2 linked regions of the Alloalcanivorax dieselolei B5 genome follow. The protein of the gene in region 2 interacts with the protein of the main gene of each other region in a pairwise test. Links are inferred from orthologs where the notes say so. Each region holds a gene or a part of one and is shown on either strand. Other genes may lie near its edges. The genes, in order: B5T_RS05340 and sfsA.

Evidence for each region.
Region 1: the proteins of sfsA (region 2) and B5T_RS05340 interact in binary tests that used the Escherichia coli proteins (3 or more experiments, as listed by UniProt). The link is inferred for Alloalcanivorax dieselolei B5 from one-to-one orthologs.

What each region holds. Positions count from the first base shown.
Region 1 is NC_018691.1:1,169,550-1,172,846, forward strand. Bases 269-3,247 are described here. They hold B5T_RS05340 (glutamate-5-semialdehyde dehydrogenase), read right to left. Parts: upstream 2,397-3,247; coding sequence 1,140-2,396; downstream 269-1,139. Other genes in these bases: nadD (nicotinate-nucleotide adenylyltransferase), read right to left, coding at 269-1,050; B5T_RS05345 (class I SAM-dependent methyltransferase), read right to left, coding at 2,470-3,247. In the rest of the region: rsfS (ribosome silencing factor), read right to left, coding at 1-260; more of nadD, read right to left, coding at 250-268; more of B5T_RS05345, read right to left, coding at 3,248-3,297. UniProt on the Escherichia coli protein: Catalyzes the NADPH-dependent reduction of L-glutamate 5-phosphate into L-glutamate 5-semialdehyde and phosphate. The product spontaneously undergoes cyclization to form 1-pyrroline-5-carboxylate.
Region 2 is NC_018691.1:4,250,553-4,253,869, forward strand. What follows is about bases 24-3,022. They hold sfsA (DNA/RNA nuclease SfsA), read right to left. Parts: upstream 1,885-3,022; coding sequence 1,162-1,884; downstream 24-1,161. Other genes in these bases: B5T_RS19010 (Rieske (2Fe-2S) protein), read left to right, coding at 24-205; B5T_RS19015 (serine/threonine protein kinase), read left to right, coding at 202-1,167; B5T_RS19025 (aminotransferase class I/II-fold pyridoxal phosphate-dependent enzyme), read right to left, coding at 1,881-3,022. Outside these bases: more of B5T_RS19010, read left to right, coding at 1-23; more of B5T_RS19025, read right to left, coding at 3,023-3,056. UniProt on the Escherichia coli protein: Binds to DNA non-specifically. Could be a regulatory factor involved in maltose metabolism.

The sequences.
Region 1 (3,297 bases), 3.1 Mb from region 2 along the record:
ATGACGTCACCGAGATCCACCAGGATCCACTCGGCCCCTTTTTCGCCTTCGGTGCCCAACGGGCGATGACCGGCCTGTTTGGCCCGTTCCACCACGTTGTCCGCCAGTGCTTTGACGTGGCGGTTGGAGGTGCCGCTGGCGATGACCATATCGTCCGCCACACTGGTGAGCTCGCGAACATCCAGGTGGGTGACGTTGCGTGCTTTCAGTTCTTCGAGCGCGTCGAGTACCAGATCCAGCAGAGAGGTATCAGAACTCATGGGGCCTCATTGTTTCCATTGTATTGGCGTCGGTGTTGGTAGTGACGTCGGTGTTGGTAGTGGCGTCGATGTCGGAGCCGGGTTCGGTGATTCCGGGTGCCGCCGGGACAGCGGATGTCCGCACATTATACAAACCATGGCGGCGGATATGCGCTTCCACCACCGGGGTCAGGGCACGGCATTGTCCCCGGTACTCCAGTGCCTCGCGGATGGCGGTGGCGGAAATGTCCATGTGCGGATGCGTCAGCATCAGCCGGCGCCCCGCCGGGAGTGCCTGCAGCAGGCGTGGCCGGCCCCGCGGAAAGGCCTTTTCCACCGCCGGCAGCGGTGCTGGCGCGCCGGGGCGAGGCACCACCGCCAGATGGCACAAGGCGGCGAAGCGACGCCAGCCGTGCCATTGATGCAGGCTGGCGAAGCTGTCGGCGCCGATCATGAACACCAATGGCCGCCGCCGGCCAATGAGGCGGCGAAAGTGCTGCAACGTCAGATGAGTGTAGGACGGGCCGGCCTGGCGCAACTCCCAGTCATCCGCCAGCAGGGCCGGATGTCCGGCACAGGCCAGACGCACCATGGCCAGGCGCTCGCCGGCGTCCGCCAGGGGCTGGGGCCGGTGTGGCGGTACCGCATTGGGCAGCAACCGCACCGGCGCGTTACCGAGCGCCTGGGATACGGCCAGGGCGGCGCGCACATGAGCACCGTGAACCGGGTCGAAGGTGCCACCGAAAAGAATCAGCGGCTTCACGCCGCTGATTTCGGATGTCGGACGTCGCACGTCGGACGCTTTAAACATGAAGTCTTCCGGCAAGCGGGGGAAGCGAATGTCCGTTGGCGGAAATTCGATTCGTTTTCTGCGGCAAACCCGGCATCGTAACGGCGGCCTTACTGGCGCACATGCCCGTCGCCCAGTACCACCCATTTTTGACTGGTCAGCCCTTCCAGACCCACCGGGCCCCGGGCATGGAGCTTGTCGGTGGAAATGCCGATCTCCGCGCCAAGGCCGTATTCGAAGCCGTCGGCGAAGCGAGTGGAAGCGTTGACCATCACCGAGCTGGAATCCACTTCGGCGAGAAAACGCCGTGCCCGGGTGTAATTCTCGGTGATGATCGCCTCGCTGTGCTGGGAACTGTAGCGATGGATGTGATCCATGGCCTGATCCAGATCATCGACGAGGCGAATGGCCAGAATCGGCGCCAGATACTCTTCTTCCCAGTCGCTTTCGGTGGCGGCGGTAATGTCTTTCAGCAGCGCCCGGGTGCGTTCGCAGCCACGCAACTCCACACCCTCTTCCCGGTACATCCGGGCCAGCTCCGGCAGCACCGTGGCGGCGATGTCCTGGTGCACCAGCAGCGTTTCCATGGTGTTGCAGGTGCCGTAGCGCTGGGTCTTGGCGTTGTAGGCGACTTTGATCGCCTTGTCGGCATCGGCGTCCACATCGATGTAGGTGTGGCAGTTGCCGTCCAGATGTTTGATCACCGGCACCCGGGCTTCGCGGCTGATGCGCTCGATCAGGCCCTTGCCGCCGCGGGGAACGATCACGTCCACGTATTCGGGGTGGGTGATCAACTCGCCCACGGCGGCACGGTCGGTGGTTTCCAGTACCTGTACCGCGGTTTCCGGCAGGCCGGCGGCGGCCAGACCCTGACGCAGGCAGGCGGCGATGGCCTGGTTGGAATCAATGGCTTCGGAACCGCCACGCAGAATCGCTGCGTTGCCGGATTTCAGACACAGGGCCGCCGCGTCGATGGTGACGTTGGGGCGGGATTCGTAAATGATGCCGATCACGCCCAGGGGCACGCGCATGCGGCCCACCTGGATGCCGGAGGGACGATAGCTCAGATCGGTGATCTCTCCCACCGGATCGGCCAGCGCGATAACCTGCTCGAGCCCTTCCACCATGCCCTCGAAGCGCGCCGGGGTCAGTTCCAGGCGATCCAGCAAGGCCGCGTCCAGGCCATTGTCGCGGCCCCGCGCCAGGTCGCCCTGGTTGGCGGCGAGAATGGTGTCACGGTGCTCGCGCAACGCCCCGGCGATGGCCATCAGGGCGTTGTTCTTGTCACCGGCGCTGGCCCGGGCCATGGCCCGGGCGGCGTCGCGGGCGTGCTCGCCCACGTTGGCCATGTACTGCTGGATATCCATGTGTTCTGTCATGCCGTGTCGATCGGAAGCCCCATAGTATAGGTGCAGGACGACAGCGGCGAAACCGGCGCCTTCACGCCGGCCCGGTGCGGGCTTCCAGGACCCGTACCATCGGGGTGCGGCGGGTGCGCGGAATGGGCAGTTGCTGGTAGTAATCCGCCGGGTCGTGAATGTCGAGGCCGTGGAAACCGAGGGTGCGAAAGTGGCTGCGGCTCTCCTCGTCGGAATCGAAATGGAAGCTGACCTGGCTGCGGGACAGGACTCCGAGCAGGCCGCCCAGGGTTTTCAGGGTCCGCTGGAAACGGCGATTGGCGTAGAGCGGATAGTTGTCGGTGAGATAACGGCCATCGGGAAAGCCGGCCAGTGACGCCGCCAGCCGTTGCCAGAACGGGCTGATCGAGGCCAGCGAGAAATAATTGATCAGGCCTTCGGTGACCACCGCCACCGGCTTGTCCGGGTCGAAGCGGGCCAGCAAGGCGGGCACGCTGTCATCGCCCTGTTCCAGCAGAATATTCACGGTTTCCACCCGGTGCCGGTCGCCAAGCGCCCCCAGCCGTGCTAGCAGCCGCCGTTTGCGCCGGGCCATGTCCGGCAGATCCGCTTCCACATAGGTGATGCCGGAGTGCTGCTGACGAAAACGACAACCGCGTGGGCTCAGACCACAGGCGATTTCCAGAATCTGCACGTCCGGATAGCGTTGGATCAGTGACTGCAGGCGGGCGTTGATGAGGTAATGGCGTTGCAACAGGAAAGTGCGGATATTGCCGCCCAGCAGTTGTTTGCCCGCCGCCTCGAAGGGGGTCATCGCATGGTACAGCAAGGCCCCGACGGGGGTCTGGAAAGCCGCCGAGGAAAGCCCGTTCCGCACCCATACCTGGCCGGTATAAAGAGCAGTAAAGCT
Region 2 (3,317 bases):
CCTGGGAATCGAGCTGAATTTCATGCCGGATCAGTTCCTCGACAGTGACAATCAGTTTCTCATTTGCGCCAATCACGGCGCCCTGTTCGAAATCGAATCCGGCGATTGCCTGTCCGGCCCCTGCAGTGGCGATGCCCTGCTGGCGGTCCCCCTGGAAGTCCGAGAGGAACAAATCTGGCTGGGCGAGGTACCGCAACCGGCATGAGCCATCCCTTCGACCATCTGACCCCGGATCTCATGCTGGACGCCCTGGATGGCGTCGGCTTTCTCACCGACGGCCGCTTGCTGGCGCTCAACAGCTTCGAGAACCGGGTCTATCAGATCGGTCAGGAAGAAGGGCCGCCGGTGATCGTCAAGTTCTACCGCCCTCAGCGCTGGAGCGACGAACAGATCCTGGAGGAGCACCGTTTCAGTCTCTTTCTGGTGGAACGGGACTTGCCGGTAGTGGCGCCCTTGCAACGGGACGGCCGCACTTTGTTCGAGCATGGCGGCTTCCGCTTCGCCATCTTCCCCCGCGCCGGCGGTCATGCGCCGGAATTGGCCAATGACGCTCATCTCGAGCAACTGGGGCGGACCCTGGCGCGCTGGCATGCGTGTGGCAACGACCGTCCCTACCGGCAGCGCCCCACCCTGGACGTGATTACCGACATCGAAAAAGCCGCCGCCCAGCTCACCGAAGAGGTGGTGGATCTGAACTACCGGGGCCAATACCGGGACCTGACCGCCACTCTGGTGGCGCGACTGCGAACCCATCTGGCGGGTCGTGACTTCCCCCTGCTTAACGTTCATGGCGACTGCCACAGCGGCAACATCCTTTGGCGCGAGTACGGTGAAATCGGAGGCGGCCCTCACTTCGTCGACCTGGACGACAGCGTGCGGGCGCCGGCCATGCAGGATCTGTGGATGCTGCTTTCCGGTGAACAGGAAGAGCAACGCCATCAACTGCAGGTCGTGGCCCGTGGCTATGAGCTGTTTCTGCCCTTTCCCTGGGATCAGAGCGTGCTGATCGAACCGCTGCGCATCCGCCGCATGATCTGCCATGACGCCTGGCTGGCTCAGCGCTGGGACGATCCAGCCTTTCCTCCCGCCTTCCCCTGGTTCGACAGCCCCCGCTATTGGCAGGACCGGGTCACCACCATGACGGAGCAGGTTCAACGGCTGTCATAACTTGAGGGGCAAACGGGTCTCCAGCCGATTCTCGACCTCGGTCATCGTGGTTTTCCAGGCCAATACTTCCACGCCTTTGTCCACCGCCTCTCGCAACAGCTCGCCGTAACGGGCGTCGATTTCATCCGCCGGGCGCACCGCCAACGCGCCGGAATGCTGTACGCAGAAGAACAGCACCGCCCGCTTGCCCGATGCCACCACCGACATCAGTGTCCGCAAATGCTTCTGACCGCGTTCGGTGATCGAGTCCGGAAAGGCGATGACACCATCGTCGGGATCGTCGGGGCCAGGCCCCAGAGTGACGTTCTTCACTTCAATGAAAGTATGAGGAGCGGTGCGCTCACCCAGGGCCAGGTCGAAACGGCTGTCACCGAAGGTGATCTCGCGCAACACCCCCGCGCCCGGTTCCAGTTCCCGCACCCGACCTGCCGCGATGGCTTCGGCCACCAGGGTATTGGGACGACCGGTATTGACCCCGGCCCAGTGGCCATGAGCCACCTGCACCGCTTCCAGTGTGTGGCGATACTTGCGTTTGTCGTTGCCGCTGTCGCAAATCAACGCCGCCTGTTCCCGGCCCGGCAGCACGCAATGCTTCATGGAACCGGTGTTGGGACAATGCACGGTGATCTCGCTGCCGTCAGCCTGACGCACATCAGCCAGGAAACGCTTGTAGCGGCGCAACAGGGTCACCGCCTGCATGGGGGGATCGAACTTCATTGCCTCTCCAGGAAGCGGGCCAGACGCTCCAGCGCCTGATGCAAGCGCTCCTCGTCGCAGGTGTAGGCGAGACGAATGTATCGCTCGGGCTGGTGGGTCTCACCAAAATCCAGCCCGGGCGTTACCGCCACGCCCGCTTCTTCCAGCAAGCGCCGGCAAAGTTCGAAGCTGTCCCGGGTGTGGGCGCTGACATCCACGTAGATATAGAAGGCGCCTTCACTGTCACCGACCACCGGCAGCCCCATTCCCGGTAACGCCTCCAGCAACAGGGTACGGCGCCGAGCCAACAGCTGCCGGCGCTGCTCCGCGATAGCCAGAGTGTCTTCGCTGAACGCCGCCATGGCCGCATGTTGCGCCACCGTGCCCGGAGCCAGGAACCAGTTTTGCGCCAGCCGCTCCACCGCCGGCACCGCCGCCTCCGGCGCCACCAACCACCCCAGCCGCCAACCGGTCATGCCGAAGTATTTGCTGAAGCTGTTGATGACCCAGGCGGCGTCGCCATGCGCCAATACGGTTTCCGCTTCGGCGCCGTAGCAGAGCCCCTGGTAAATTTCATCGACGATCAAAGTGCCCTGACGCTCGCGGCACCACCGCGCCCAGTCATTCAATTCCCCGGCCGGGATGCGATTGCCGGTGGGATTGTCCGGGCTGGCCACCACAGCGGCCCGGGTCGTTTTGTCCCAGGCGCAGCGCAGTATCTCGCCACTGGGACGAAATCCCGTCGACGCCTGTAACGGCATGGGCTGCGGTATACCCCCAAACATACGGACGAACTGGCGGTTACAGGGGTAACCCGGATCACACAGCAACACGCCATCGCCGGGGTCCAGCAACGCCCCCAAAGCCAGCTGCAAGGCACCGGAGGCCCCCGGTGTGACCACAATTCTGGCCGGATCCACCTGCGCGCCGAAGCGGTCGCGGTAATCCTCGGCGATGATCTCACGCAATGCCGGCAACCCCGCCGCCGGCGTGTACCGGGTCTGTCCCAGATCCAGGGCGTGGCGGGCCGCCGCCATCACCGGCGACGGGCAAGGAAAGTCGGGTTCCCCCACCTCCAGGTGGATAATATCCCGGCCCTGGGCCGCCAGTTGTTGGGCCCGCTCCAGCAACGCCATCACGTGAAAAGGCGGAACGGTGTTGGCAAGGCGGGAAATTCTTTGCAAATCGGTCAAGAAAAACCCCTTTTCTGTCGCTATGTTGTGGCTATAATCCCGTGGTTTCGTGGCGTCAAGAAACGCCGCCGGGCGAGGGAAAGCCCACCGGGTTGACTGCCATCGCCAACAGTGGCATGGCAGGCAGTAACGCGGTAAGGTCGAAGATTACACTATTGACGGGCTCCGGTTGGGCGGGGCCATGCTCAGGGAACGCTCAGGGAACTGGGCTCCGAATAGCGAGTCGTGACTATGTTAAGGGAGTTGATCAAAATGGCCACC